4 regions of the Paenibacillus sp. NPDC058177 genome follow, and region 4 is predicted to be linked to each of the others. Evidence: riboswitches for the same ligand, from Rfam matches in the RefSeq annotation. Region 4 holds a riboswitch; each other region holds the start of a gene.
The links. Region 4 has a riboswitch for cyclic di-AMP ahead of ACFVU8_RS29610 (C40 family peptidase). Riboswitches for the same ligand answer to the same signal wherever they lie in the genome.

Region 1 (7,511 bases), on a different contig from region 4:
TGATGATGGTACGGCCCTTCTCTTCATTCAGCTTTTGCAGCAATTGCAGCACTTCCAGTTGATGTGCCATATCAAGGAACGTTGTAGGTTCATCCAAGAACAGAATATCCGTCTCTTGCGCCAATGCCATAGCAATCCAAGCACGCTGACGTTGTCCCCCGGAGAGACGATCAATCGGGCGGTCATGGAAGTCCGACATCCCCGTCTCAGCGATCGCATTAGAGATAATTTGGCGGTCTTCCGGTGTTAATGTACCGAAGCCCTTCTGATGGGGATAACGACCGTAACTTACCAATTCAGCTACAGTAAGTCCGTCTGGTGCTGTTGGGTTCTGTGGCAAAATCGCTAACTGACGGGCCACTTCTTTGGTGGAGAGGTTATGAATGGATTTGCCGTCCAGCATTACACTGCCGCTCTTCGGCTTCATGATCCGGGCCATCGTCTTTAGAATCGTCGACTTTCCGGAGCCGTTAGCCCCGACAAGCGCCGTAATTTTCCCTGTTGGAAGCGTCAGGTTCAGTCCCTTAACTATAGTGGCTTCCGAGTACCCGATGCTTAGCTGTTCTGTATTCAAACGTTCTGACATGATCTTCACTCCCTGTAGTTTTTCGGGGTATGCCCGTTAATATTGGATTTGTAGAATAAATTAAGCTCTTGATTTGGCGAGCAAATATAAAAAATAGGGTGCGCCGATTACAGCCACTACGACGCCTGCCGGCACTTCCGCCGGCTGCATGATCCAGCGGCCGATCGTATCGGCGGCCAGTAGCAATAGTCCGCCTGTTAGAGCAGCGGCCGGCAGCAGCACCTGATGCCGCGGTCCCACCAGCCTGCGGGCCAGATGGGGTGCAATCAGACCAACGAAGCCGATGCCGCCGCTGACAGCCACGCAGGAGCCTGCAAGGGCTACCGCAGCCGCGAGCAGCAGCAAGCGTTCACGCTCCACTGGAGCGCCAAGCCCGGTGGACATCTGGTCGCCCAGATTCATTACATTCAGCACTCGGGCTTTATAGAACGCGAACGGCAGAAGAACGACAATCCACGGCAGCAGCGCCAGTACAAAGCGCCAATCGCCACCCCAGATCTTCCCGGCCATCCAGGTGGCCACGAATTGATAATTCTTGGGATCAAGTCTCAGCGCCAACACAATCTGGTAAGCGTTGATGCCTGCGGCAACCGCGATCCCGATCAGCACAAGCCTTGCCGGGGACAGCCCTTCCCGGCGAAAAGCCAGGATGTAGATTAGCGCGGCTGTAAGACCGGCGCCCAGCAAGGCTAGCAGCGGAAGCACGTAGATCGGCGCCGCCGTTGTAGCTGGAAAGAAATAAACAAGATGACCGCAAAACCGGCACCTGCGGTGACCCCTAAGGTAGAAGGTTCAGCTAATGCATTGCGCGACAAGCTTTGCAGTATACAGCCGGAGACTGCAAAGCCCGCCCCGACTAGCAGCGAAATCACGATACGAGGCAACCGGAAATCAAACAGGATTAGCTTCTGTTGATGATTTCCTTGTCCGCCGATCGTATGCAGAACCTCCAGCGGTGAGAGACGCATAAAGCCTGTATTCATGCTGATGACGAACACAGTGGCGATAAGAAAACCGAGCAGTGACAGAACCGTGATGTTCCTTGTTCGTCTCTGCTTCTCATAAGTACTGAGGATGGGCTTACTCATGACAGCGCCCCCTTCCGTCTGCTCGCCAGATAAATAAAGAACGGTACACCAAGCAGCGAGATTAGAGCGCCGATCGGCGTCTCATAAGGTGCATTCAGGAGTCTGGCTCCAATATCTGCAAAGATCAGCAGCAGACTGCCGAGTACAGCTGAACAAGGAATGACCCAGCGGTAATCAATGCCAACCAGGTAACGTGTAATATGAGGAATCAGCAGACCGACAAAAGCAATCGGACCTACAGCCGAAACCGCTGTTCCGGCAAGCACCACAACTGTGAGCATGCCTCCGGCCTGCACCAGCCTTGTATTTTGTCCAAGTCCTGCTGCCACCTCGCTGCCGAGGCTAAGCAGTGTAATGGAACGAGACATCATCATTGCCACGATAAGGGCAACGAGGATTGGCGGTGCCATAATCTTAAGCTGACCCCATGTCGTTCCGGCGACCCCGCCGGCCAGCCAGAACGTTAGATCCTGAGACAGGTGGAACAGGATCGCTACTCCCTGGCTGACAGCGAGCAAGAGCGCACTTACTGCAGCTCCGGCAAGTGTAAGACGAATGGGTGTTAATCCATTGCGGGAGAGGGAGCCAATCCCGAACACAAGCAAGGCCGCTAACGCTGCGCCGATAAAACAAAACAGCATAATCAAAGTGAAAGGCATCGAAGGTGTAAAAGCAAACGCTAAGGCCAGCGCAGCTGTCGCTCCGGCATTCAGACCAAGCAGGCCTGAATCCGCTAACGGGTTACGGGTCATCCCCTGCATCATAGCTCCAGCTACGGCAAAGCAGGCTCCAACCAGTGCCCCGGCGAGGGAACGCGGGATGCGCAGCTCCCATATCACCTGATGCTGTCGTATGTCAGGATTAAAATGAAATACTGCTTCCCATACTGTCGATAGTTTAATATCCGCAGCACCTACTGAGATCGAGAGCGCCAGTCCGAACAGAATACCTCCCAGACCAATGATCAGAATGAGGATAGCCGCTGCCGGTCGCGAAGTAATCGGAAGATCAGGAGCCCTTAACTTGGTGCTATTTATCTAATCTGAATCCTGGGATGAAACCATTCAATAACTTGTCTCCTTATTGAGTAATAACAAGAATCATTCTCATTATCGCAAATATATGAAATATGTACAATATCCCGATGAGGACATCTACAAAAATTGCGGTGGATCATATGAAAAACTTATTATTTAACGAGAAACTTCAATACATCGTCAATGGTTTTGGAATCTGCAGTAGCTCCGCTATACAACCAGGTGCTGTTGGAACTCAGCTCATAGACATGTCCCGCTTTGACTGCAGGGATACTTTTCCAGGTCGCGCTATTCAAAATTTCCGAATTGTCCGATTTGTCACTGTTCACCAGGAAGATATGATCAGCTTTCAGTTCAGAGAGCTTCTCCAAAGAGATCGGATTCCACGTCGCTCTCTGATCTGCCGGAATTTCCGTCACCAGGTTTGGTGAAGCAAGTCCCAGATCCTTATACAACACTTCCCCACTGGCACGTGTCTCATCTACTAGGTAGAAATTCTTTTGCACCAGCCACAAAGCAGCAGCTGACTGTCCGCCGGCAACACTGGCAAGCTTCTCTTTAGCTTCTGCGGCTTTCTGATCATAATCTTTGATCGCTTGCGCGGCTTCTGCACCCTTGCCGAGCAAATCACCAATAGTCGTCAAGGCTTTGCGCCAGTCTTTGTTCACGGCATCGCCAAGCACATACGTAGGTGCGATTTTGTTATATTGATCATACAGGCCGTTCTGAACCGCAGATTCCGAATCCACGATGATAAGATCCGGCGCAAAGCTAGTCACCGCTTCAAGCGGAAGATCATAGCTGATTGTCGGAACCTCTTTTAATTCTGGAGACAGATACTCCTGTATTCCGTTTGGAACCGACCACTGTGCTACAGGTGTAACTCCTAGTGTAACGAGGTGATCTTCAAGATAGGAAGCAAGCACACGCTGCGGATTGGCTGGAATGCTGACCTGATGACCCATAGCATCTGTTACCGTCTTCGCTTCCCCTTGATTCGGAGCTGCAGTAGCTTGAGCAGAAGGAGCAGCCGTTGATCCAGCAGCGCTATTAGCCGCGTTCCCGGCATTGTTATTGCCACAAGCAGACAAGATCACCATGAGGGCCGCTAGACCCGCCATCGCCAGCTTTGTACTGCCTGATATATTTCTTTTTAATGCAAACATTCAAAATCCCCCTTGTATCTGCTTCCATTCCTATTCTATATAAGACGAACTTAAGATCCGAACGTAAGGCTCGGTCGTCACTTCGGTGGAATGTTTGGACTTCCGGCCGCTGTTGTCTCCAGATTTCATCTGAATAACCGCTTTTGCGGTTGAAATCCGGACACCAGCTTAGGCTTCCGATGCGAGCTTTCCTTCGGAAAGCTTTTAGGCGAGCGCTTTCGCTCCTACAGTTCCAACCTTCCCCCTTCGTTCCTTCTCGCTTTTTGTTACTTTCTTTTGTTCGGCTTATATAGATCATTACCTCTTATCTTAACTCTTTTAAATGATATTGATTCTCATTATCTATGTCAACATAAATATTAAAAATTCTACAGGGTTCGCGCCTGTTTGACACAAACAAAACGAATGGAAATAAAAAAAGAAGCCGCATCGCGGCTTCTCTTCAATGTACAGCTACTCCACAGCTATTTATTCAAATGATAAGGCACTGTGGCGACCACGACATCCTTCTGGTTCATTAGGTAGGAACGAATCAAGAAACTGGTCTGGTTGTGCAATAGAGCCTGCCACCAATGCTTCGTAATAAATTGCGGAATCAGGATCGTAATGTGATCTGTCGAAGCGGTCTTCCACTCCACCGTATCGATGAACTTAAGCAGCGGGCGGAGAATGCTGCGGTACCGGGAGCGCAGGACAATAAGCCGTACACCCGGATTCCATTCTTCCCACTTCTGCTCCATCCGGTGAATCTCCTCTTCATCAAAACCGACGTACACTGCAACCACGTTATCTGTTAACGACTTGGCGTAACTAAGCGAATGCAGAACGGCGCGAGTAACGCCAGCTACAGGCACAACCACGGTGCTTCCTTTAATAACTGGTTTATCTTTGTCAAGGCAGATACGAAGCTGATCCGCTGTATTCATGTAGTGACCATGTATGCGGTAGAACACGAACATTACGATTGGCAGGAAGAGAAAGGCCATCCACACACTGGAGAATTTGGTGATGATGAAAATCAAGGTAATCGTTAATGTCGTCAGCATGCCGATTGTATTGACAGCAAATTTACTTTTCCAGCCAGCCGGCTTCAATTTGTACCAGCGAACCATCATGCCCAGCTGAGACAATGTAAACGGAATGAACACACCGACAGCATACAGTGGAATCAGACCTTCTGTATTCCCGTGAAATGCGGCTACCAGTAGTGCAGACATCACACCGAGGAAAATAATCCCGTTCGAGAAACCGAGCCGGTCTCCACGAACCATGAACGCATGCGGCATGTATTTGTCTTTGGCAAACATACAGGCGAGCAGCGGGAACGCTGAGTAAGCGGTATTGGCTGCCAGGAACAGAATGACAGCGGTAATCCCTTGAATGAAGAAATACAGCACGCCGCGTCCAAAGGTGGATTCAGTGATCTGGGATACGACGGTAGCTTTCTCGTCGGGCACAATGCCATACCAGTAAGCCAGGACGGTTATACCTGTGAACATAATCCCTAGAATGAGGCCCATGGCCATTAGGGTTTTTGCCGCGTTTTTCTCAGCAGGCGCTTTAAAGTTCGGAATAGCATTGGATACAGCCTCAACCCCGGTCAAAGCCGAACAGCCAGAGCTAAAGGCCTTCAGGAGCAGGAACAAGCTAACATTGGATACGGCAGTCCCGATCTCGGGAACATGGGCATGCGCACCGCCCGTAGCATATTTTATAACCCCTGAAATAATCAAGACAAAAATGGAAATAACAAACAGGTATACAGGAACAGCAATGAAAGATGCGGATTCTGTTACACCGCGTAGATTAAGTATCGTTAGGATGATAATTACGGTAACTGCAATAAGAACGGTATGACCATGCAAGCTTGGAAAAGCCGATGTGATCGCATCTGTCCCTGCTGACGCACTTACGGCAACCGTCAAAATGTAATCCACGAGCAAAGAGCCCCCAGCCAAAAGCCCGGTCGGAACGCCTAGATTGTTCTTAGCTACGATATAAGCACCGCCGCCTTGTGGATAAGCAAAGATCGTCTGCCGGTATGATAAAATCAGAATCGCCAGCAGTCCCAATACGGCAAGTGCAATTGGCAGTGAGTACCAGATCGCAGTGAACCCCGCGGCGACCAGTACAATCAGGATTTGTTCCGTTCCGTAGGCCACAGACGAGAGCGCATCTGAAGACAGAACAGCCAGTGCTTTCACCTTGGATAACTTTTCATGATCGAGTTCGTTGGATTTCATCGGACGCCCGATCAAAAGTCGTTTTACTTTGCTTACCATTGTAGAAACAGTTCCTCTCTTTGTGAGTTGAATCGGTCATACCGTGCGCCGTTTTCACGGGTGGATTTCATAAATGCAGGCACAAAAACAAGCATACGGAAATGATCCGCATGCCTGGGGCATGGTCATTATCCCACTTTTGCTTACGAGGTTAGCTGGCGGATTCGGGCTGTGGTAGCCCTACGGTTCGGCCGTATAGGCCGCTTCCGATTCACCCCTTTGGCATCGTTATGCCAAGATTGGTTCCCCCGTTTTTCCTAGGAAAATTCAGCGCATATTCAACTTCTCACAAGGTCTAATATTAGTCTACAAAGTGCATCCAGTAAAGCGGTGAAAAAAATGAAAAAAGAATGAAAAAACATTCAAAACCCGCAAATTTTATATCGGGAACTGTCCGCTCTTTCATTCTCTTCTATTATCCCTTCGGCCCGTGTTTTTATAACATTTTGACGTTATTTGTGACGAATCAGCAGGGAATATTTTTTGGTTGTACTTGCTTATGCTTCTTCTGTTTCCTGCTCCAGCGGCTTACGGCCGAACCAGAGCAAAACCGTGATCAAGGCAAAGGCGATTAGCGCCATAAAAGGAATCGTGATAAAACCAAAATAATTCAAATAATCTTTGTTGCAAGGAACTCCCACTGTGCAGGGAATAATCTTGCTAAGCGCGGGAATTTTCTGTTCTGCGTAATGATACAGTGAAATGCTTCCCCCGATAATGCTCAGTGGCAGCACATAAGGAATAATGCGCTTGTCTCCCCGGTACGTGGCAATGCCTAGCAGAAATAGCTGGGGATACATAAAAATGCGCTGGAACCAGCAGAGCTTACAGGGCTCATACTTTAGAACCTCACTTAGATAAAGGCTGCCTGCCACGGCCACTACTGACACAAACCAGGCCAGATAAAGAGCGTTACGGCGGCAAAATAGGGAGAATTTACTCATTTCACTTGGCCTCCGCCGCTTTGGCTGCAGTATTCACTTCCGCCGAAATAGCGTCAAAGTTAAACGGCTCTGCGGATTTCACGCCATTAATGAAGATGGTTGGCGTATTATTAACCCCTGCGTCAGAAGCTGTCTTGATGTCACGCTGCAATTCGTCATAATACGTACGTTCCTTGATGTCCTTGCGCAGCAGCTCCAGATCAATGTTCAGCTTCTCCTTCTCAGCTAAGCTAACCAGATAATCCTCAGTCGCCCACTTAGCATTTTCATCGCCTTGATTTGCATATACGGCATCAAAGAACTTCCAGAACTCATCCGCATTCTGATGGTAAATGGACAGGGCAGCAAGTGAAGCTGTTTCGGAATCAGGACCGATAAAGGCCATATTTACAAAATAAAAAGAGGCTT
Region 2 (7,511 bases), on a different contig from region 4:
CACCGGTGCGTTCGACGGTTTTACGGCGACCACCATTTGCACGTAGCGTAATCTTATGACCGACGTGAGCTTCGAGACTGCGTTTGATTTCCAACAGCGCGTTATTAGCCATTGCCTGACGACCACCTCTTTCCTTGTCCATTATACATCATTTTACAGACCTTGTCAAAGTAAATAAATAATTATAAATTATGCCAAAAAGGATGTCAATGGATTTTTTTCGGAGGAAAGATTGGCTGTAATAATTACCTTGTTATCAGTAATAGTTATTCGCCTGGATCGACTGATCTTGAATTGTCCTTATGAGGAGTGTGTCCTGTTCCCGCCATATTATGAGCGAAAGACCCTTTTTTAAAAGAAAAAGAAAGAACCGGGCGGAAGCCCGGCTCTGATAAATTATATAGCCGCGAGACGGCTCTCTCTTCCTCTAAGACGCGTAAACCCGTGTTAAACGACTGAAGGGGTAACCTTCAGCGCAGAGAGGTTCTGCAAGCGTGGCATCCCCACCCGGAAGCTGCCGCGTGTCTCAATGCCTCCCACACCCTGATTGCCGCTGATTGTATTGCTAAGCACATCGTTCAGGTTAACCGTATCCCGGACGGAGGTAAATGACGCTTTGGCGGCCACATAGACAGGGTCCAGCGCGTGAATCAGAATCCGTCCCGGCGAGCTGGCAAAGTTAGCGCCTGCGCCCAGCAGTGCCTCAAAATGCGATTGGCAAGCACCCGCAATGATGGTGAGCGAGTCAAAATTCCGTTCATACTCCCGCGCGACCCGAACCGCGGACACAAAATTCTGCGAATTTTTGTAGCTGTTCAGGCTGTAGAGATCATAAGTATGCTGCTGCCTTAACACCCCGTCATGACCGGTAATCACCACAATATCCGGACGGACACGGGGCAGTAGCCGGTGTAGCGTATCCGCCATGGAAGACTCATGAACATGATGACCCTCCGCAGGAATCCGCAATTGCTCATACAAGCTAAGGCTTTTATTCAAATAGGACGCATCCCCGTCCAAATGCAGCACTTTGCCTGGTACTTCAAAATAAGCCGCTTCTGCAGAGGATTGATTCCACAGCCCGCCCGTACTGTTACCGCTGCGCTGTGTCTGGTCCTGACGGTCCTTGTGCAGCTGTGTTAACGATTCCTTTGCCTTTATCTGCGCTCGCTGCCCCAGCTCTGTGATCCGGGTAGGAGGCACCTGTACCAAGTCGTCCAGGGGGGAATCCGCCAGCAGACGGAATTCTGTCCCCTTGATAACGGCTCCGGTCTGTACGATGCGCTCTACTCGAAAAGTCACGTCACCGCCATAAGATTTGCGAACGACCAAGTCTCCTGAATTCATCAAAACACCACCTTTACCCCATCGTATGGGCAAAGGCCGCGGTTGGTTCGTATTCCAGCGTGATTTTAAAATATCTGCCCCCAGTTAAGGATGGGAACTGTTTCTGCTTAACTCAGACGACTCCTGCAGCCAAAAGAACTCCGCTTAGCCGGGCGTATTCCTCCAAGCTAAGTGTCTCTCCGCGTCTTGTTGGCTCGATTCCTGCTTCGCTTAGCAGCGCCTCCAGGCGCTCGCGTCCCTCTCCCGGGAAGAAACGGGCCTTGAGGTTATTAGCGATCGTCTTGCGCCGCTGGGTAAAGGAGGCCTGTACCACATCGAAGAAGTGCTTCTCATCGGCAACCTCTACAGGCGGACGCTCCCGTACCTTGAGTCGGATCACTGCCGACTCCACATTTGGCTGCGGGATGAATACGGTATGCGGCACAATGCAGACCAACTCAGGCTCACTGTAATACTGCACGGCGATACTCAGACTGCCATACTCTTTGCCACCTGGAGATGCTGCCATCCGTTCGGCAACCTCCTTCTGGATCATAACAACGATATTATCAAGCGGCAGCTTCTCTTCTAGCAGCTTCATAAGGATCGGCGTCGTAACGTAGTAGGGCAAGTTAGCAACTACGCTTACTCGATCTACGGAGGCAAAGTCCTCCTTGAACAGTTGCTGTAAGTCCACCTTCAGGACATCATCATTACGAACCTTTACATGGGGATATGGTGACAGTACATCCTTCAAAATCGGGATCAGCCGTCTGTCGATTTCGACCGCCGTTACTGCACCCGCCGTTTGTGCCAGGCGCTCTGTCAGCGCCCCGATTCCAGGACCGATCTCCAAAGCACCTGCAGTATCGTCCAGTTCAGCAGCATTTACAATTTTGTCGAGAATATTCTGGTCAATCAGAAAGTTCTGGCCCAAACTTTTTTTGAATGAGAATCCGTACCGTTGAATGATTTCCTTTGTCCGTTTAGGGGTTGAAACGCTCTCTTTGTCAGTCATGAAGTTATGCCTCCCTGTTCAATTTGGGCGAGGGCTCCGGCAAACTCCTCCCGCGTAATACCAAACATTGCAAGCCGCTTGAAGAGCTGCTTGCCATTGCAGTACCCAATACCAAGCAGATTGCCAAGTGCCATCCGCCGCTCTGCGGCCCGGGGATGCACGAGCATACCTGCCGCCATCAGGTCATCCAGCCCGATCAGGGCCGGTGCGCCCTCAAAGGACGTATGTACATGTGCCAGCGCGTGGCGAATCGCCTCAGGTGTAGCATTCTCCACGCCAATGTCACCCTTGCGGGTCGCATCCTTCTCGGGGATGAAGGCATGCTTGCAGCCTGGCACCTTGCTTGAAACGATCTTACGGATACGCTCTCCTGCATGGTCCGGATCGGTTAGAATGATTACCCCCCGCCGCTCCATGGCGAGCGCGATTTTGGCAATCACCTTCTTGTCCACCGCGGAGCCGCCAGTCTCAATGGTATCAGCCTGTACCGCCCGCTTGATGGCTATCGTGTCGCTCTTGCCTTCGACAACGATCACTTCCTTGATCATAGTGTTGACTCCTTCTCGTAAACGCAAAAAGAAGAGGATTCGCTCCCCTTCTTTTTGGCTAAAGAATGTATAAGTGATGAGCGGTAGCTCTGCGATCATTTCATGAGCACATGTTATTCTTAACTGCTACCCTCACTATAGCTGATTCAACCTAATTTTGCAAAAGCCAGGACTTAGTTAAGCTCCGGTTTTACAGGTCCAATCACATACACCGTACGCGACTTGCGTCCGAAGTTACGTGCATGGTTCAACGAATCGTAGTAGACATCCACCTTATTGCCTTTGATAGCACCACCAGTATCTTCTGCACGGCGGAAGCCAAGGCCTTCGATATATACCCACCAACCGATAGGAATTACATTAGGGTCCACTGCAATCGTACGTCCTTCCGTTACGCGTGTGCCGGAGGCGGTACGAGTTCCAATTCCCGGTTCTTCTGAAGAATAAGCAGTCATCGAGACGTTCTTGATTAATTTCTTGTATTCAAAATTGACGCCCGATTTAGTGGCGACATTGCTGCTCTTGGCACTGGTTTTTGTTGAAATGGTAGCATTAGCTGTTTTGGAAGTTGTTGTTTGGGCCACTGTAACAGGTTTAGGGAGAGGCTTTGTGCCAACGGCGATAATCTTGTCTTTGGTCACCGTCTGAACTTCTTTCCCAACCATACGCATGGAAGCCAGTTCACCGTCTTGATAAATCTTTTCGATGTGCTGGATCATGACGCCTGGTGCGCCCGCCTGTGCCACTCTAACTGTTCCCTTGGTAAGGGAGGGGTCTGCCGTCTTGATGACTCGATATGGCAAGTTCGTTGTCCGTTGTACAGTTTGTTTGTTAATGCGGACAATCTTGATATCCATATTGGCAGAGATAGTGGTATCTAGCGAAGGGAAAATCTTATCATGGCCTTCGAGGGCAATACCCAGCTTCTTGATGGCCTGACCGATTGTTTTCTCGGTCGTATAAAAAATCTTTTTTGCACCATCCGCAGTAAGACTGAATGGCTGCGCACGGTTAATCACGACACGGTCGCCGTCTTTTATTTCATCACTAAGGCCTATAGATAGTTGATCATGCGGCTGCAGCGAAATTTGCTCTTTTGCTAGTGCATCACTGAGAATCGCTTCACGCGTTTCCAGAGACTGCGTTTTCCCGTCAATTACTAAAGTGATCTGCTTGCTGCTTTGACCGTGCACGTACAGCAGAATGATCAGCGTGATCAAAATCGATAACACGCCGGCAAGTGAAAGTACGCGAAAGTTCACTTGTTCCCACCGTAAAGCGTAAGACCTGCTGGATGATTGCGAATCATGGGATACTTCTGGTTGGAATACGCCCATTCTCTCCATCCTCCTTACATAGCCCCGTCGTCAGCTGTATACCAAGATGACTGTTATCATTCGGACGAAACTATTCGAGATTGTCACAGGACACGCTATTTGCAATACCTTTGCGTCTCCTGCTCATGGATCGCCTGCCCGGCATAGTGCTCCCCCCACATCTGTTATATAACAGTATGCAGGGTACATGCGCAATATTCAAAATAAAAGAAGCCTAAAAGAGTTCTATGAGGACTCTTTCGTGGCTTCTCCGATGTCAGAATACGCGGCTCATGCACGAGGTTTCCTCTCTTACTTTCGCTTACGGGGTTAGCTGTCGGGTTCGGACGAAAGAGAGACGCCCTATCTCGGGTCACCCGCTCACGGCGGTTGCCCTAAAATTCACCCCAAAGACCACGTGAAGAAATCAACTACTGTCTGCGGCATTCTAAGCTGTACTTGATGTGCTCTGTATACGGCAAACAATATTGGTTCCCCCGTTCTCCATACGGAGACTCAGCGAGACGATCCATGATAGCGTGGGCTGTCACTGTAACAACAGCTCACTGCACTGAAAAGATGATATCCTGTTTTGATGCATGTTGTAAAGGACGATTCAACCACGTTTACGCAAATATATGGTTAAAATATTGTAATATTCGGCTGTTTTTTTGTTAAAAAAGTTTAATACATCGGCTATACTCTATTTTTCACCGTGTTTCCTCCCGATTTCACTCAATGACAAATCGTTCCAGTGCGTTCGCATACGTAATTTCAGCCAATTCCTCCCAAGTTATCCCTTTAATTTCTGCCGCAGCTTCTGCCACCAACTTGACATGAGCGCTCTCATTTCGCTTCCCACGGAAGGGGTGTGGCGTCAGATACGGGGAGTCTGTTTCGATCAATAAACGGTCCAGCGGCGTCTGCGCCAGCACCTCTTTGGGAACCCTTGCATTCTTGAACGTTATCGGTCCTCCGAAGGATAAGTGGAATCCCAAATCCAGGCACATTTTCGCTGTTTCCCAGCTACCCGAGAAGGAATGCATTACACCGCCAACCTCGTTAGCCTTCTCCTCGCGAAGAATTCGCACTACATCCTCATGGGCCTCCCGATTATGAATACAGATTGGCATTTTCAGCTCGCGGGCTAGTCCGATCTGCTTGCGGAAGACCTCGTGCTGCACGTCCTTCGGTGAGGTATCCCAGTAATAATCGAGTCCGATCTCACCAATGGCGACGACCTTTTTGTGGCTGCATAGCGAGGCAATCCAATCAAGGTCCCCCTCCTTCATGTCAATCGCATCCTGTGGATGCCACCCCACTGCTGCATAAATATAATCATACTTTTCTGCGAGCTGCATCGTGGTTGGGATCGTCCCCCGATTGAATCCGATATTAATCATTTTGCTGACACCGGCCTCTACCGCACGAGCAATGACCTGTTCGCGGTCCTCGTCGAATTGCGGGGCATCCAGATGGGTATGTGTGTCGAATAAGTACATGTACTGTTGTCCTCCCGGTCTTGGTCTCTATGTTCAAAAATAACTATTTAATCTTTATTTTGCGAATATTTCAGCAACAGAGTCAGGCAGTTGTGAAAGCGCCTTATTCAGCTTATCTTGAGGAAAATATAGGTGATATCTTCCACGGTGAATGCCGCTGATGGAACGTACAATATCTGAAACCTCCGAGATTTCACGGAGCCGATCCTTCCGGTCAAGCAGCAATATTTGATTGCTGTCAAAACCCTCTCCTGGACGAAACACATCATACGGAAGGTCTGACGGAAAATCAATTTCCAGATCATATTCCGGGTCCAGCCCGGCTCCCGCAAAACTGCGGCGGATTTCGTCAATCGTCTCCGGATTGAGACTCTCCGTCTCCACATATTTATACAGTTTACGATGAATAAACCGGCTGCACAAGTCGCTTAGCAGTCCATCCTCCTCCAGTGTCCATTGCATGAAGGCCGTTTGAACTAACGCTTCATCTAGCAGCAAATACTGCTGCACTGTCACTTCCCCCTGAAGCAAGTCACCTAGTGGATGAATCATAAATTTAAAATTATACCCCTCTAAGTACAGCTCTTTGGCCCGGCGGAAAATCTGTCTTAAAATAATTTCAGAACTCCGGGTTACCGGATGAAAATATACCTGCCAGTACATTTGATACCGCGACATCAGATAGTCCTCTATCGCATGCATTCCTGATTCCTTAACTACAACTCTTCCATTATAGGGACGGAGCACCCGCAGAATTCGATCGATATCAATCGTACCGTAATTCACACCAGTGTAATAAGCATCCCGCAGAAGATAATCCATCCGGTCAGCATCGAGGGGACTAGACACCAAATTGACAACAATTGCGTGCTCATAGGTTTTGGCGATAACTGAAGCGACTTTCTGAGGGAAATCTTCCTCTACATCCCTTAGAATATTGGTGATTTCTGTGTTCTCCAGAATGATCCGGCACGTCCAGTCCTCATGGTTCATTTCAAAAGCTTCTTCTATAGAATGGGAGAACGGTCCATGCCCCAAATCATGAAGCAGCGCTGCACAGAGCGTGAGCAATCGTTCTTCCGGAATCCATCCTTTATATCCACTTCGTTCAAACTGGGAAATAATTCGACGTGTAATTTCATAGACACCAAGAGAATGCGAGAATCGGCTGTGTTCTGCACCATGGAAAGTCAGATAAGAGGTACCTAGTTGCCGAATCCGGCGCAAGCGTTGGAATTCCTTAGTATTAATCAAACGCCAGATGATTACATCCTGCACGTGAATGTAATTGTGAACCGGATCTTTGAAAACCTTCTCTTCTGTGAGCGGCTTCTTCATGAGATCAACTCCTTCATCTAATTTTAATTAGTCATTTCGCTCTTGGCGGTATATAATGGGTAATAATGTCGCACTTTGTCGAATTATGACACAAAATGAGTGGTTGAATCGACAAAATTTATTTATGTAATTTTTGGGTGGTTTTGCTTCAAACCTAACAGCACTGTACATTTCCATAAAATTACCCTAAAATTCGTTAGAAAAAAGGTTGACTGTTTTGGGAATCGTTGGTATTATGGATATCATAAAACAGTGAAGAATGTCGAATAATGACGCTTTTGATATTTGAAAGGGGCAACGATGGCTATGATGAAATCAACAGGAATTGTAAGAAAAGTAGACGAACTGGGACGGGTTGTTATTCCAATTGAATTGCGCCGTACGCTTGGCATTGGTGAAAAGGATGCGCTCGAAATTTACGTGGACGGTGAGCGGATCATGCTTAAGAAATATGAGCCTGCCT
Region 3 (7,511 bases), on a different contig from region 4:
CGGCAGTAACGTTGGCCAAGCTAAGCGAAGAGAATCAGAAGAAAGTCATTGATGCTTATTTCGATCGGGAGCAAGGCATTGGCTACACCCTTTGCCGCTCACATATTCAAAGCTGTGACTTCTCACTAGGCAACTACACTTATGTAGAAGAGCAAGATGCCGAGTTAGCAACTTTCGATATTTCCCGTGACCACACGTCCATTATTCCGCTGATCAAGCGCGCTTCCAATGCAGTAGGTACAGATTTCCGTCTCTTCTCCTCACCATGGAGCCCCCCAGCCTTCATGAAGACGAATGGTGAAATGAACAATGGCGGCAAGCTCAAACCGGAATACAGAGAAGCCTGGGCCAATCTTTTCGTTAAATACATCCAGGCCTATGCCGAAGAAGGCATCGATATCTGGGGAGTCAGCGTACAGAATGAAGCCAAAGCACAACAAATTTGGGATTCCTGTATCTACACCGCTGAGGAAGAAAAGGATTTTGTCCGCGATTACCTCGGACCTGCACTGGAGAAAGCCGGCCTGTCCCACGTTAAGGTATTGATCTGGGATCACAACAAGGAACGGGTCTATGACCGTGCCAAGGTTGCTTTTGAAGACCAGGCTGCATCCAAGTACATCTGGGGCATCTGCTTCCACTGGTACTCCGGAGATCACTTTGAAGCGTTGTCTGCGGTACATGACCGCTTCCCGGATAAGAAACTCTTCTTCAGCGAAGGCTGTCAGGAAGGTGGCGTTCACCTCGGTTCCTGGAAGACAGGCGAGCGTTATGGCCATGACATCATCGGTAACCTGAACAATTGGATGTCTACTTGGACCGACTGGAATATCCTGCTCGACGAGCAAGGTGGTCCTAACCATGTAGGCAACTTCTGCGACGCCCCGATTATTGGCGACACCGTACAGGATGAACTCATCTTCGAGAGCTCCTACTATTACATCGGGCATTTCAGTAAATATATTCGTCCAGGCGCTAAGCGCATTGGAAGCTCCAAGTACACCGATCATCTGGAGACAACAGCGTTCCGCAACCCAGACGGAACCATTGCTGTTGTCGTCATGAACCGGACAGACAATGAGCTGCCGTTCACCCTCCGTTGCCGTGAACAGCTGGCTGAGACCTCCATTCCGGGTCATGCGATCCAGACACTTCTGTTCAAATAAGTGAACAAGAAAACGGGTACCCTCCTTATTATTAGGACGGTACCCGTTTTCCATGTTGCTAGTGGTACAGCAGCCAGGCTACAAGTGGAGCAGTAAAGGAGCCAGCAATAGCGCACACGGTCATCGCGACCGAGCTCATGGACAAGGACTGTTCCCCATATTCCAGCGCCTTAGCCGTTCCCAGTGCATGTGAAGCCGTTCCTAGACCAATTCCAATCCCGATCTCGCTGCGGACTCTGAACAGCTTCAGGATGTATGGGCCGGCAATGGCACCGGTAAATCCGGCAATCATGACAAAGACAGAGGTCAGGGACGACTCCCCTCCCAAGCTGCCAGAGATCTGGATCGCTACCGGCGTCGTGATGGACTTAGGCAGAAGTGAAAGAATATACTGCTTCGGAAACCCCATCAGCAGAGCCAGCAGGATTCCGCTGAACATCCCTACCAGAAGACCACTTAATGTACCTCCCAGAACCGCTGGAAGGTTACGGCGCAACACATGACGCTGGTTATAGAGCGGATATGCTAAAGAGACCACTGCGGGACCCAGCAGCTTGTTAATCCACTGTCCGCCGATCATGTAAGTCTCGTAGGGAATTTCAAAGTACAGCAGCAGGACGACGACCAGGAACGTCGCAGTTAAGGCTGGCATTAGAACAGGGATGCGAAATCTTTTATAGATCAAGGCCATCACCACATATATGCTTACATTGGCAAATACAATTGCAATCGCAGTCAGAATCATCAAGCTTCCTTCCCTTTCTCTTCCGTACCTGGCAGGGCCCTTTGTACATCCATGCTCCATCTGGCAAACCATCTGCTGGAATGCGCCGCCGCACCAATTGTGACTGCCGTACTCAAGACCAGCACTACAATCAGCAGCAGCCCTTTTCCGCTAAACAGACTTAAGTGATCGACAATACCAGCTGTCGCGGGAATAAAAAATAAGGGAAGATACGCCAAGATCGCCGCAGACCCGTGCTCAATCCATCGGACAGGCACAACCCGGCACAGCAGCAGAATAAAAAGAAGCAACAGGCCGATAATACTTCCCGGTATGGGAAGATGCAAAAGCTGCTTCACAGCCTCGCCAGCCAGGGAGAATAAGTACAGCAGTACCACCTGAGCAATAATTCGCACAATCTTCATCAGACAAAAGTCCCTTCACGGAGTAAACTATCCTTATGTTATTGTAAAAAATGGACTCTATCAGACTAACAGAGATTTCATGATTTTTTCAATGTATAATATGAAACTCTGATGTATTTTCACTAAGTGCCGATTTTTGTTATAATCAATTCAATTCGTACTTATGAATTGAGACATAGAAGAAGGGGACGTTTGCATTGTCAAAAATAATCAAGACTTTAACCATTGCCGGTAGTGACTCCAGCGGAGGCGCTGGCATTCAGGCTGACCTGAAAACTTTTGAGGAATATGGAACGTACGGCTTCAGCGCGCTGACCACCATTGTAACAATGGACCCGGACAACGGCTGGCACCATAATGTCTATCCTGTGGATGCGGCTATCGTTGCTGAGCAGCTTAAAACCATTTTCGCTGGCGGTCCAGTTAATGCCATGAAGACCGGTATGCTGGGCAGTGTAGAAATTGTTAAGGTAGCCGAGCAAGCAATCCGTGAGAATCTGCAGGGCAATGTTGTCATTGATCCTGTTATGGTCTGCAAAGGTGAAGACGAGGTGCTGAACCCGGAGAGCGCGCAAGCGATCCGCGATTTGCTGCTGCCTCTAGCCACCGTAGTTACACCTAACTTGTTTGAAGCAGGTGTATTGTCCGGTCTCGGCAAACTCACTACTATCGAAGATATGAAAGAAGCTGCACGATTGATCCACGGACTGGGTGCCCGCAATGTTGTTGTTAAGGGCGGTAAGGCACTGGATGGCTCCAAAGCAATCGACGTCTTCTTTAACGGTACAGACTACACCGTCTTCGAAGCGGATAAAATCGAACCGGCACACAACCACGGCGCAGGCTGCACCTTTGCGGCTGCGATTACCGGTGGACTTGCGAACGGCCTGACCGTAGACGAAGCGGTTGCCAAAGCGAAAGACTTCGTCTCTGCAGCCATCCGCAACGGCTTCGCGTTCAACCAGTACGTAGGACCGGTCTTCCACGGCGGACACCGCCTGGAACAATAGGTCTCGCCCATCTGGCGAACAATCTTGTCATACAAAAGAGCAGAGCCGATATCCTCGGCTCTGCTCTTTTTATACGGCTATAGTAAGCTGCTCAGCAGCTTTCAACTTGTTAACGAGAGTAGACACCCTATTTGCCTAAATGCGCCCTACAGGCTATTTTCCTCAGGCTACCGTTCCCTCAGTTCTCCCTGACAGTCGTTTCAGCATCTTCACGTTCATTTACGAAGTTAAGATGGCTTCTGCCCCAACCACACATGCTATCCAGTACTACTGCAATCGTTCTACCGTGCTCAGACAGGCTGTATTCCACGCGTGGAGGCATCTCCTGATAAAAGATCCGGTCAATGAGCCCGTCCTCCTCCAGCTCCCGTAGCTGCTTTGTGAGCGTTCCCTGGGACACGTCCGGTATCCTCCGCCGCAGTTCCCCGAACCTCTGCGTCCCGTCCACCAGCAGCATGAACAGGATCAGCGGCTTCCACTTGCCCCCAATAACATCCAAGGTTGCCAGAACGCCTGTCAGTCTGGGCTCCTGCGAATTTCGTTTCATCATCATCACCTCTCCTGTTCTCTCCATCATACCTGTGACGCCCCTCAATTGCACGTCTCTCCTGATAGTACGAATTTTCGTACCGGGTACGAATAAAGTGCGTACTGTGCAGCGCCGTTATTTTACCCAATAATAGAATGGAAACCAACAAACGAATAAAGGAGAACAACCTATCATGTCAACTCTTACTCTACAAAATCAGCGGGTCGTTATTATAGGAGGAAGCTCCGGGATTGGATTGGCAACAGCCAAACAAGCGGTGGAACAAGGTGCATCCGTCGTTCTGGCAGGTCGGTCCTTGGACAAACTGGAACTAGCAAAGGAAAGACTGGGCGAAGACTCCGTAGAAATATATACTTTGGACAACAAGGATGAGGAACAGCTGAAATCCTTTTTCGAGCAAATTGGGCCATTCGATCATCTGTTCACGCCTGGCGCCAGCTATGTCAGAGGGCCGATTACGTCAAGTGCGGAGGTTGCCCGCAGCTGCTTTGACGCTAAATTCTGGCCGCAATACAATGCTGTAAAATATGCTGCCCCGCAGATGCGCCCCAATGGCTCGGTCGTACTGATGTCTGGTGCCTTTGGGCAAAGACCGCTCACAGATGGCGCTTCCTACGCTGCCTGCAATGGAGCCATCGAAAGTCTAGGTAAAGCGCTGGCGGTGGAGCTGGCTCCTATTCGGGTCAATGTCATTTCCCCGGGAACGATTCACACAGAATTTAACTGGGAAGGCGCCGAACAAGCGGTTCGGGACGAATCCTATAACGCCTATGCCAAAATCAACCTGCTCGGCCGGATCGGCACAGCCGCAGAAGCCGCACATACTGTTGTATACCTGATGACGAACGGATATACCACCGGCAGCACCCTGTTCCCGGACGGCGGCTATATTTTACGCTAATCTCTTAGCATACTCTAAAAACAAAAGGTGCCCCGGACAGCCAGAAAGCTGGCTAATTCGGGACACCTTCTATGTATTTTCTGAATTATTTCTGTCCAGTCATGGCCAGATAGCTTGTCTCACTCACGACACGGCGTGCGGTAACATAACGATCAGCATAATACGATTCCGACAATTTACTGATGCGAACGCCCTTGCTGCTGGAGGAATGAGCGAACTCACCATCACCGATATAAATACCTGCATGAGAAATTCCGTTACCAAGGGTATTGAAAAATACTAAATCTCCGACACGAAGATCTTCTTTAGCGACAGCTGTACCCGCTTTAGCTTGGGACTGCGAGGTGCGCGGAAGATCTCCCGCATTGAACTTGTTGAATATGTATAGAATAAATCCGGAACAGTCAAAACCCGCTGTTGTTGTGCCTCCCCATACGTAAGGAGTACCAAGGAGTTGGTTCACTTCATTGTCGATCTTAGCGTTAACGTCACTGGCAAATGCGGCTGGTGCTGCAGTTAATAGAATAGCGGCTCCAAGTACAGAAACAATAAACTTCTTCAGACCGTGATTCTCCCTTCAAATGCCTACGGAGTTAGCTGAGGGTTCGGTTAAAGGTTTCCCTATATTCCCTTGCTTTCAGGAATAATTCACCCAGATGTGGTTCCCCCGTTTTCAACGATTGAAATTCGGCAACATTGATTAATATTTTGTAACTATTTGTATAGTAGTATAGATGTCCCCCTCCTGTCAATGCCATTTGATAGATTCACAACTTTATTTGCTCTTACATTCTTTCTACATATTCATAGATTATACTGCTATTTATCGCTTATTTTTCAGGGGATCGACCCTGCTTTTTCTAGCAATTCTTCCTCTATCAGTCCCGCATGTGTACATGAATATGCAGATGAAAAACTGGTAACATTCTTGTAATCACTGCGGATATATCAGCTATTTTGTCACAACTATTTTCATTTCCAGAATCTTATAGGCAGCTATCTCTAGTGTAGGTTATATTTTCGGAATAGCAAAAAGACGCTACAAACACCAAAGAATTGGAGTAGTAGCGTCTTTTATTGGCACATATAATCAATAACAGAAAGTTAGAAATCTTAAATCGCTTTTACAGAGAGTTCGTTCTTTAAAATCGACATTACCAAGGCAGTTGCTTATCTTGGTGATAGAAACCACCTGTTGGACCATCGGCTGGCAGTGTAGCAAACTTAATACTGGTCAGACTTCCTTCTCTTTCATCCAAGGAGGCTTTCTCTCCTCCAAGTCCAGTGCGGACCCAACCCGGGTGAACGGAATTCACCTTGATCGGCGTGTCCTTCAGTTCGTGTGCTAAATGAACAGTAAAAGCATTCAAGGCTGTTTTAGAAGCATTGTATGCAAATGTCTTCATTGAATAAATTGGAGCACTAGGATCTGAATGCGCGGTCAGAGAGCCGAGAATACTGGACAGATTTACAATGCGGCCTGCTTCAGATTTACGGATAAGCGGCAATAAGGTTTGTGTCAGCTGGATCAGTGAGAAAAAGTTAACATCGAACGTTTCTCTAAGAAGTTCAATTGGGAGTGTACTTGTACGGTTAACAACTTCGACCGATACACTTTCCTCATCCAATAAGATCCCCGCATTATTGATTAATATATCTAGTTTCCCAAAGTTCTTCTCAATGTAGTCATACACAGCAGCATGATCTGAGATGGTATTCACGTCAATTTTAACGCTTACTACATCTAATCCTTCTTGTTTCAGTTCCGCTGCAACAGCTTGTCCTTTTTCCTCATCGCGGGCGCCGATAATTACGGTAGCACCTATTTTGCCAAGACCACGAGCGGTTTCCACACCAATTCCACGAGTAGCTCCTGTAATCAATGCCACTTTTCCCTTTTGATCTTGTGTTGTCATATTTATTTTCCATCTCCTTTTATTTTCGAGAATGTTCGTTCTCAATATAATTAAAAAATGATCTATCTCAATCACAATCTAACATGCTAATGTTCTTATCCCAAATGCATCATACCATGTTGGGAACGTTCGGTAAAGTATTTTAGTCCCACCATTAGTTCATCACGAAATACATCCTAAATATGTTGCCCACTCATTTAATTATCGAAACATGTTACCCGGTTCTTTCAATGCATGAAGCTCTAAATCAAAGAGGAGTACATATGAGAGGGGAATTTTATCTTCTATGGACAGAGCAATTCCTTACTCCCCCTCTCCCGCTTTTACTCTCCCGGGTTATGAATCCTCTCTTTTCCGCGCATACTACTCTTACACATTCAATATGAATCACTGCGAGAGGAGAATGCCGTATGACGCAATTATTCCGTAATTCTCTGCCCGCTGGGGCGAGTCAGCCTGCACCCGTGCTGCCAGTTCCTCTTTCTTTCAACCGGAACTGGCTACAGGATTTGGAGTCAAAGCTTGATAAAGGCGGACCCTGGGGCGACTGGCGATTGTCACAGCTGGCCGTGCAGGGCGAAGAAGCCGGTCTGGTTAGTAGCTTCGACGAATTGCAATGTATGAAGCATTTGTCCGGCCTCTCCCCGCTTCCCCACCAAATCGATACAGCACATAAGGTGCTATTCCAAATGTCGGGTCGGGCCATTCTCGCCGATGAGGTTGGACTTGGCAAGACGATCGAAGCCGGGCTGATCCTCAAGGAGTATCTCGTACGTGGACTCGTGTCCAAGGTACTGATTCTCGTTCCGGCCTCCTTAG
Region 4 (7,511 bases):
GCCCGACAATGGGTTCGGCAGCATGATCCTGACGGATGTGCGAACCTCAGAAGGCACTTCTCTCATCCAGAGAGTGCAGTATGTTCAACCCGATGACGGAAATATCAATGACCGCACATTGGTGAAGTTACATCTGCCTGAACCCGTAAACGGCGGGGAAAGTGTAACCCTCAAGCTGCAATTTGAGGTCAAGCTACCCAAAGTATTCGCCCGGATGGGGATCGCGGGAAACTTCGTTATGGCCGGACAATGGTTTCCCAAGATTAGCGTCTATGAACCCGCCGGAACCCGCGGAGTAACCCAGGAAGGCTGGAATCTGCATCAGTACCACGGGACATCAGAATTCTACAGCGATTTTGGCATATACAATGTGACGATAGCTGTGCCTCCTGAGTATACCGTGGCTGCCACCGGATTCCCGGTGAAGACCGCTAAACTAAAGCAGAATCAGAAAATTTATCAATTCTACGCTGACGACGTCCATGATTTTGCCTGGGCTGCCTCTCCTGATTTTGTGGTCACCGAAGAGGCCTTCTCCACGCCGGAAGTTCCTGGTGTGCGAATCAAGCTATACCTGGACCCGCTGCATAAAGACCTCAAGGAGCGTTATTTCCAAGCTACGAAGGCTGCCCTAAGCGCATTTAGTAAATGGTACGGGCCGTATCCTTATTCCACACTCTCAATAGTGGTTCCGCCCAAGGATGCCAACGGGGCTGGAGGAATGGAATACCCCACATTGATTACAGCCTTCGGTGCATCCGAGTCTTCTCCAGACACCTCATTGGAACGAACGGTGGTTCACGAAATAGGCCATCAATATTTCTATGGTATGTTAGCCAGCAACGAATTTGAGGAAGCCTGGTTGGATGAGAGCTTCACCTCCTATGCCGAAGACCGTCTAATGGAGCAAGAATACGGTGTGATGGCCAATCTGCCCATTCAAGCCAGCCTGGTGACCTCTCCTCAGGCCCTCACACTGGAAACCTGGAAATATAGCGGAGCAAATGCTTATACCCAGAATGTTTACCTCCGTGGCAAATTGGTGCTGAAAGACATCGAACGGCAGGTCGGCACTAAAACTATGGATACCATCCTGTCCACCTATGCGAATAAATACCGGTTCCGCCATCCCTCTACCCGTGATTTTCAGAAGGTCGTAGAGAACGTGACCAAGAAATCATGGCAGAACTATTTCGATCTTTATATCTATGACGGCGGAGCTCCTGATTTCTCGATCGACGATATCCAGATGCGTACCAAAGAAAATGCCGGCACCGGCCAAGGCTACGAATCCATCGTAAAGGTCAGCAACAGAGGTAGCCACTACGCGAATGTCCCCATTAAATTCACCTTCTCTGATGGCCACACCGTGGAGCGAGTCTGGAATGGGGACAACAAGAATACAGCGTTCCAGCTGATCTCCAGCTCCCCGCTATTGTCGGCAGAGATCGATCCCCAGCACACCCTTCTGCTGGAGAACAAACATATCAACAATTTCAGGCTGGCGGAGATCAAGCCGGATACCCTCTCCCGCTGGACGCTAACCTTGTCGAAACTGCTTGAAACTGTGCTTGGAACTCTGGTCTGGTGAGGTGGATGAGCTTGAAAACATCAATTATTCGCGGCTGGCAAAGTTTGAAGGAGCAAACTTATATTCTGATACTGCTATTCATCTACCGGCTACTCTGGGGCTATTTTATGTATGGTTTCGTACGGGAGGCCGTAGTATCAGTCCTACTGCGGTATCCCGACCACAACGCGGGGGGCAGCGGTATGGCCAGGCTGCTGTTCTACATCGAGGGTCAGCATAGTCTTACCTCCGACCCTGACGTACAGCGCTGGCTATGCCTGCTGTTAGGGTTAACCTTGCTGCGACTGCTCATTTCCCCGTTCATTCGGGCGGGCCTGCTTCATGAGCTGCATCAGGAGCGCTCAGGAGAACGCGGTCTGTTCTTTTTCCCCGGCATGAAAAAGCATGGTCTGTCCGTGCTGATCTTCAGCCTGGTAGAGTGGCTACTCGCCCTCCTGCCCGTTTACTGGTTCGCACCCAAGATATATGCACTGCTGCTGTCGTCTTTAATGGACTATAAGCTGCTGCTGAACGGTGTTCCCTATATTCTGGCTTGGTGTGCCTATGTATATGTTATCCGCTTGCTGCTATTGTACATGCAGTTTGGTTATACAGCAGGAACTGGCATGTTCTCCTCCCTGCTAATCGCCCTACGGTGCCTTCTCACCGCGATAGGGGTATCAATCGTGATGGGAGCAGGCAGTCTGCTGCTCTTGGTGATCTACGCCTTGGGGATTATTTACTTCCCTGGCTTGCCTGCACTCCTGATCCGCCAACTCCTTCCGCTCCCGTCCACACTCCTCAAATTGTGGGGCATTGCGGCTCAATATGACTTATGGAGGAGTAAAGCATTTCCACAATAAATCCGCCCCCTCGGGGCATATTAGAAGAGTCACTGTTCCTGGATAACAGGAGCCGCGACTCTTTTTTGTCATCTTCAGCAGAGCGATTTGCAAAATGGTAACGGGTTTGATACAATGGCTTCTGTACTACTAGTAACAACTTTGTAATCTTTTGAAGGTATTTCTTAATATCTACGCTTATGTCATGTATGCAGTTGTCGATACGTCACACTTTAGGTGCATAAAACGCCGAATTCCTTGCACCGGGAAGTGGGGGAACCATATTTTGGGTGAATTGATCTCGTAAGAGAGGGATCATAGGGGACCTTCTACCGAACCCTTAAGCTAACCTCGCAGGCCTTGGAAGGAGTACATCTTTTGAACAGACAGAATTTTAAGAAAATCATTGTTACAGCCACACTAGGTTTGGCACTCGCCATCGGTATCGGAACCAATAGCGCTTCAGCAGACTCCAAAATGGACACGGTTATTACAAAAACCCTCGGAACCTCCTACAAAACTGGAGGAACAAGCACGGCCGGATTTGATTGTTCTGGATTCACTACATATGTATACAAAAGCATCGGCATTTCGTTGCCGCGCACATCCCAATCGCAATATAACGCAGGAACCTCCATCTCTCGCAGTCAAATGCGTCCAGGAGACCTCGTATTCTTCAACACACTCGGCAACGGTGTATCTCATGTCGGTATCTTCGTCGGCAATGGTAAATTTGCTCAATCCTCATCTTCCCGCGGTGTCATTATTAGCTCACTGAGTGAGAAATACTGGGCTGATCGCTACATTGGTGCCAAACGAATCATGAGCACAACTGCTTATAAAGCGGTTGCCTACGACTAAACTAACCTCTAAAATACAATCATTCCATTTAACCTCATACCTATACTGTGCCCGGAGACTTGATTATCATCATAGTCAATTTCCGGGTTTTTCCTATTTTATAGTATACGTATACACCTCTTTGGAATAGATGAATCATATTTTGCGCCAAAAAACTCAATAAATTTTGGAAAATTTAGTTTGTCCTCTATTTTCAACGTTAATAGTGAGAATCCGCTCTTAAAATCCCATTTTTTTGCGCACAAATATGCTATAAATGATTGCCAAGCGACGCTGTGTTTGTTACAATTAGCGCAGTGAGTTTTTAGTAACATTTTTGTAATTATTGAGTCACCTTTTTATAAGGTTTTGTCATGTATTCATATAGCAGTCTAATTCTAATCAACGGTATATGCCGAGTTCCCTAATCATTAGGGAAACGGGGGAACCACTTTGGGTGAATTGACCTCCTGTTTGAAGAGGGGTCATAGGGGACCTTCAACCGAACCCTTAAGCTAACCTCGTAGGCATTGGAAGGGGTTTACACTTTTGAAGAAGAAATTAGCAGCAGCAGTGCTTGGCTTTTCAATGATGCTTACCGCTATTGGAGCAGGGAGCGCTTTCGCCGATTCCAAGATGGATAAGGTGATTGACAAGGCTATCGGCACCAAGTACGTAGCTGGCGGCACGACTACAAGTGGATTTGATTGCTCTGGTTTTACAATGTATGTCTTCAACAAGATGGGTATTGACCTACCACACCAATCCGGTTCCCAATATCAGATGGGCTCCACGGTGTCCCGTGATGAACTTAGAGCGGGCGACCTGGTATTCTTCAATACCAGTGGCAAAGGAATCTCCCATGTTGGCGTTTATGTTGGCGAAGGAAAATTCGCCCATGCTTCATCTTCTCGTGGTGTAACGATCAGCTCGCTGAGTGAAAGCTATTATGTTAGTCGTTATGTGGGTGCTAAACGCGTGATGAGCACGGATGCTTATCAGGCGCTTGCGACGGATGCTCAAGATTTTGACGATGTACAATAATTTATAAGTCATAAGCCAGTCCTTTTCCCGATTTTATCGAAATCTGGAGAAGGGCTTTTTTGTCGTTTCTGTTACTCTTCATTACCCCTCCTGAGATTCACCAAACAACATTTTCCTGACTTTCTGCGCCTGATCTTATGCTTTTTGTATATAATTAAATTATAGAGCTTTATCCTGTGGAAAGGAGGTCTCACGACCCGATGATGCATTTACCTGTTACGTTCCATGTGGTACCCATGGAGACCAGCCATGCCGAAGACATCTGCCAATGGAGCTATGAGCCTCCTTACAATATATATGGCTGGATGCCCTGGCAACAGATGGAGGAGCTCGGCATTGAGTTCGGCGATGCCCAGCTGCGCAGTGAGCAGTATGTGTCTGTGCTGAACGATGAAGGCGATCTCTGCGGCTTCGCACAGCTATTCCCGATGGAGGGTGTGGTGCGTCTGGGGATTGGTATGCGTCCAGAGCTTTGTGGTCACGGAATGGGCCAACACTTTGTCCGTGCCATCGTCCAAGCCGCAGTTCTACGCTACCCTGAGCGGGAAATCGATTTGGAGGTACTAACCTGGAATCAGCGGGCCATTCGGACTTATCAAAAAAGTGGTTTTACGATTACTGACACTTACGAACGAATGACACCCACTGGAAGTAAACCATTTTATTGTATGGTCTATGAGAAATGATGCTTTGTTAAAGGAAGTTTAGAGAAGTATCGCATAGTCGTTCATTTTTTTGCCACAAATGCTATGATAACGCTTCACCTTCCGCTATAATGTAGGGAGCAGCTTACATAGAAGGGACGATTGGGGATGCAAAAATGGATCATGAGCGGATTGTTTTTTGCCGCCTGTGCCTTTGCGGTAGTTCTAATGTTCACACTTCCAGGTAAAGAAGAGGTAGCGGAACAGAACAAGCCTACTATGCCTGAAATTCAGCTTGATGCCGCCAAGGCAGAAGCGACTGTGAAAGCCAATTGTATCACCTGCCATGGCGATCAGCTTCAGGGCGGGATAGGACCTAGCTTGAAAAACGAAGGTGGCCAGCATGACGCTGCCGGGATTTACAGTATAGTAACCAAAGGACGGGGCCAAATGCCTTCCTTCAAGGAAAAGCTGGCGCCGGAGGAAATTGCGAACGTGGCCACATGGCTGGCTGAGAAGAAGTAGAGCTTCATTAGAGAGACAACACAAATACGCCCGTGTCAGGATCTACATCCTGCGACACGGGCTTTTTCGCATGTATGAGTATTCTTTTACCATTGCTATGTTAAAGGACTATACGACTGGCTAGCGGGCCTTCTCGAAGGCTTCATTAAACTCTTGTGCACCACGAATGTCCAGCGGCGTAATTCCACCCTCTTCATGTGTCGTCAAGCGAAGCGTGACTGCTTTATAATCAATCGTAATATGCGGATGGTGGTCAAAAGCCTCCGCAATGGCGGCCACCGCATCGACGAAGGCTATTCCCTTCATATAATCGCTGAACATATATTTGCGTGTAATCGTATTTTTCACCAGCTTCCAGCCTTCCAGCTTGCCGATCTGCTCGATCAGTTCTTCCTCTGTAAGTAGCACATTATTACCTCCCTTACCTTATTAGTAGCAAAGTTCCGATCGCCTTGCCTCTTTGCTTGTTTAAACAAAACATCCCTTAGCTTCTGAGGTCCAAGGGATGTGCCAGGATAAAGACAATTTTCGGTTTAATTGTATTCTTCAATCCCGGTAAATAGTACTTCGCTCCGTCAATTTTACCACGGGCGGCAGACTGCGGCAAATTCCGCTCACCTGTATTCCTATTAAACCAGAACAACAGAGGCCAAGTCCTCATCGCCGAGCAAAATATTGATCCGGTGTGTATCCTTGTCGTAAATCACAACCCCGCTCCCCACTTCAATGACCGGTTCATTGCCCAGTGCATAGAACAGATCCTCGGCAAGCGCTTCCCATACCTCAAGCTTCGACTCCTGTGGCAGCTCCTGCCATTCCTCCGGGTCCATTTCAAAAAATAAAAATCCGTCGGTAATACGTGAGGCTGCTTCAGTCAATTCGTTCAGGATTTCTGCATAATCTCTGCCATGTTTAACGCCCATGTGTATCACTCCGTTTTCTTCACTGATGAATAATAACTTACCTTATCCATTATAGCCGAAAAAATGACTTCACAAAAAAGGGAATGATGTCGATAAATAAGAATATAAGTTATTCCGTTTGGGTTAAGATGCCCTGCCGCGCTTCAAGGATGATTAACGCGGCTAAGTCGGATCACTTCTTAAATCTCATGGACGAGGTGCATAATGGAAATCTCAACAATAATCGGTCTAGTCTTTGGTCTGGTCTCTGTTCTTTTCGGGATGGTGCTGAAGGGCGCTCCCATCCAAAGTTTGGCCACTCCCGCTGCATACTTAATTATTTTATTGGGTACCGCCGCTTCAATCTTTATGGCTTTTCCATTTTCAGAAATCAAAAAGGTACCTAGCTTGTTCAAAATGATCTTTGTTAAAAAGAAAATGGTCAGCAAAGCGGAACTAATTACTACATTTATGGAATGGGCATCCATCACACGCCGCGAAGGTCTGCTGGCTTTGGAGTCCAAGGTTGATGAAATAGAGGATGGTTTCCTCCGGAACGGGATGCGGATGATTATCGATGGCAACGATCAGGAATTCGTTCGCGATGTACTTATGGAGGATATCCGTGCTACTGAAGATCGTCATAAAGCCGGTGCACTGATCTTCTCCCAGGCCGGTATGTACGCACCTACGCTTGGGGTACTCGGAGCCGTAATCGGGCTTATCGCTGCACTTGCCGATATGACCGAGATGGAAAAGCTCGCTCATGCGATCGGCGGAGCGTTTATTGCTACCGTACTCGGTATTTTCACAGGGTATGTGCTGTGGCACCCGATTGCCAACAAGCTCAAACGGCTCTCCAAGCAAGAGATTGATGTCCGCCTAATGATGGTAGAAGGTCTGCTGTCCATTCAATCCGGGGTCTCCACCATTGCGATTAATCAGAAGCTGGCAGTCTTCCTAACACCTACGGAACGCGTCAAGCTGCTGGAGAAGGAGGCCGGTTCGAGTGAGCAAAAAGACTAGACACGAGGAACATGAGGAGCATGCCGATGAATCCTGGCTGCTGCCGTATTCCGACCTCATGACCCTGCTTGTCGCCTTGTTCCTCGTTATGTATGCCATGAGCGCCACCGATGCCAAG

Region 1: linked by a shared signal. The riboswitch ahead of ACFVU8_RS04250 (APC family permease) and the one ahead of ACFVU8_RS29610 (C40 family peptidase) in region 4 are both predicted to bind cyclic di-AMP.
Region 2: linked by a shared signal. The riboswitch ahead of ACFVU8_RS29395 (resuscitation-promoting factor) and the one ahead of ACFVU8_RS29610 (C40 family peptidase) in region 4 are both predicted to bind cyclic di-AMP.
Region 3: linked by a shared signal. The riboswitch ahead of ACFVU8_RS09110 (C40 family peptidase) and the one ahead of ACFVU8_RS29610 (C40 family peptidase) in region 4 are both predicted to bind cyclic di-AMP.

Annotation. Positions count from the first base shown of each region.
Region 1 is NZ_JBHVVB010000001.1:898,644-906,154, reverse strand. Features, by position in the region: gene ACFVU8_RS04270 (ABC transporter ATP-binding protein) at 1-586, opposite strand, end outside; partial or broken gene ACFVU8_RS04265 (FecCD family ABC transporter permease) at 647-1,674, opposite strand; gene ACFVU8_RS04260 (FecCD family ABC transporter permease) at 1,671-2,711, opposite strand; gene ACFVU8_RS04255 (iron-hydroxamate ABC transporter substrate-binding protein) at 2,864-3,877, opposite strand; gene ACFVU8_RS04250 (APC family permease) at 4,342-6,159, opposite strand; cyclic di-AMP (ydaO/yuaA leader) riboswitch at 6,285-6,442, opposite strand; gene ACFVU8_RS04245 (disulfide oxidoreductase) at 6,657-7,103, opposite strand; gene ACFVU8_RS04240 (DsbA family protein) at 7,105-7,511, opposite strand, start outside.
Region 2 is NZ_JBHVVB010000013.1:44,799-52,309, forward strand. Features, by position in the region: gene veg (biofilm formation stimulator Veg) at 1-112, opposite strand, end outside; gene yabG (sporulation peptidase YabG) at 448-1,347, opposite strand; gene rsmA (16S rRNA (adenine(1518)-N(6)/adenine(1519)-N(6))-dimethyltransferase RsmA) at 1,460-2,344, opposite strand; gene rnmV (ribonuclease M5) at 2,341-2,892, opposite strand; gene ACFVU8_RS29395 (resuscitation-promoting factor) at 3,066-4,229, opposite strand; cyclic di-AMP (ydaO/yuaA leader) riboswitch at 4,513-4,740, opposite strand; gene ACFVU8_RS29400 (TatD family hydrolase) at 4,940-5,710, opposite strand; gene ACFVU8_RS29405 (HD domain-containing protein) at 5,765-7,048, opposite strand; gene ACFVU8_RS29410 (AbrB/MazE/SpoVT family DNA-binding domain-containing protein) at 7,355-7,511, shown strand, end outside.
Region 3 is NZ_JBHVVB010000001.1:1,916,318-1,923,828, forward strand. Features, by position in the region: gene ACFVU8_RS09080 (glycoside hydrolase family 30 protein) at 1-1,166, shown strand, start outside; gene ACFVU8_RS09085 (LrgB family protein) at 1,225-1,911, opposite strand; gene ACFVU8_RS09090 (CidA/LrgA family protein) at 1,911-2,315, opposite strand; gene thiD (bifunctional hydroxymethylpyrimidine kinase/phosphomethylpyrimidine kinase) at 2,513-3,325, shown strand; gene ACFVU8_RS09100 (winged helix-turn-helix transcriptional regulator) at 3,504-3,875, opposite strand; gene ACFVU8_RS09105 (SDR family oxidoreductase) at 4,048-4,776, shown strand; gene ACFVU8_RS09110 (C40 family peptidase) at 4,862-5,338, opposite strand; cyclic di-AMP (ydaO/yuaA leader) riboswitch at 5,343-5,479, opposite strand; gene ACFVU8_RS09115 (SDR family oxidoreductase) at 5,931-6,692, opposite strand; gene ACFVU8_RS09120 (DEAD/DEAH box helicase) at 7,103-7,511, shown strand, end outside.
Region 4 is NZ_JBHVVB010000014.1:24,143-31,653, forward strand. Features, by position in the region: gene ACFVU8_RS29595 (M1 family metallopeptidase) at 1-1,591, shown strand, start outside; gene ACFVU8_RS29600 (hypothetical protein) at 1,603-2,433, shown strand; cyclic di-AMP (ydaO/yuaA leader) riboswitch at 2,650-2,787, shown strand; gene ACFVU8_RS29605 (C40 family peptidase) at 2,791-3,273, shown strand; cyclic di-AMP (ydaO/yuaA leader) riboswitch at 3,656-3,797, shown strand; gene ACFVU8_RS29610 (C40 family peptidase) at 3,802-4,296, shown strand; gene ACFVU8_RS29615 (GNAT family N-acetyltransferase) at 4,497-4,982, shown strand; gene ACFVU8_RS29620 (c-type cytochrome) at 5,109-5,465, shown strand; gene ACFVU8_RS29625 (4a-hydroxytetrahydrobiopterin dehydratase) at 5,586-5,873, opposite strand; gene ACFVU8_RS29630 (hypothetical protein) at 6,095-6,388, opposite strand; gene motA (flagellar motor stator protein MotA) at 6,593-7,393, shown strand; gene motB (flagellar motor protein MotB) at 7,377-7,511, shown strand, end outside.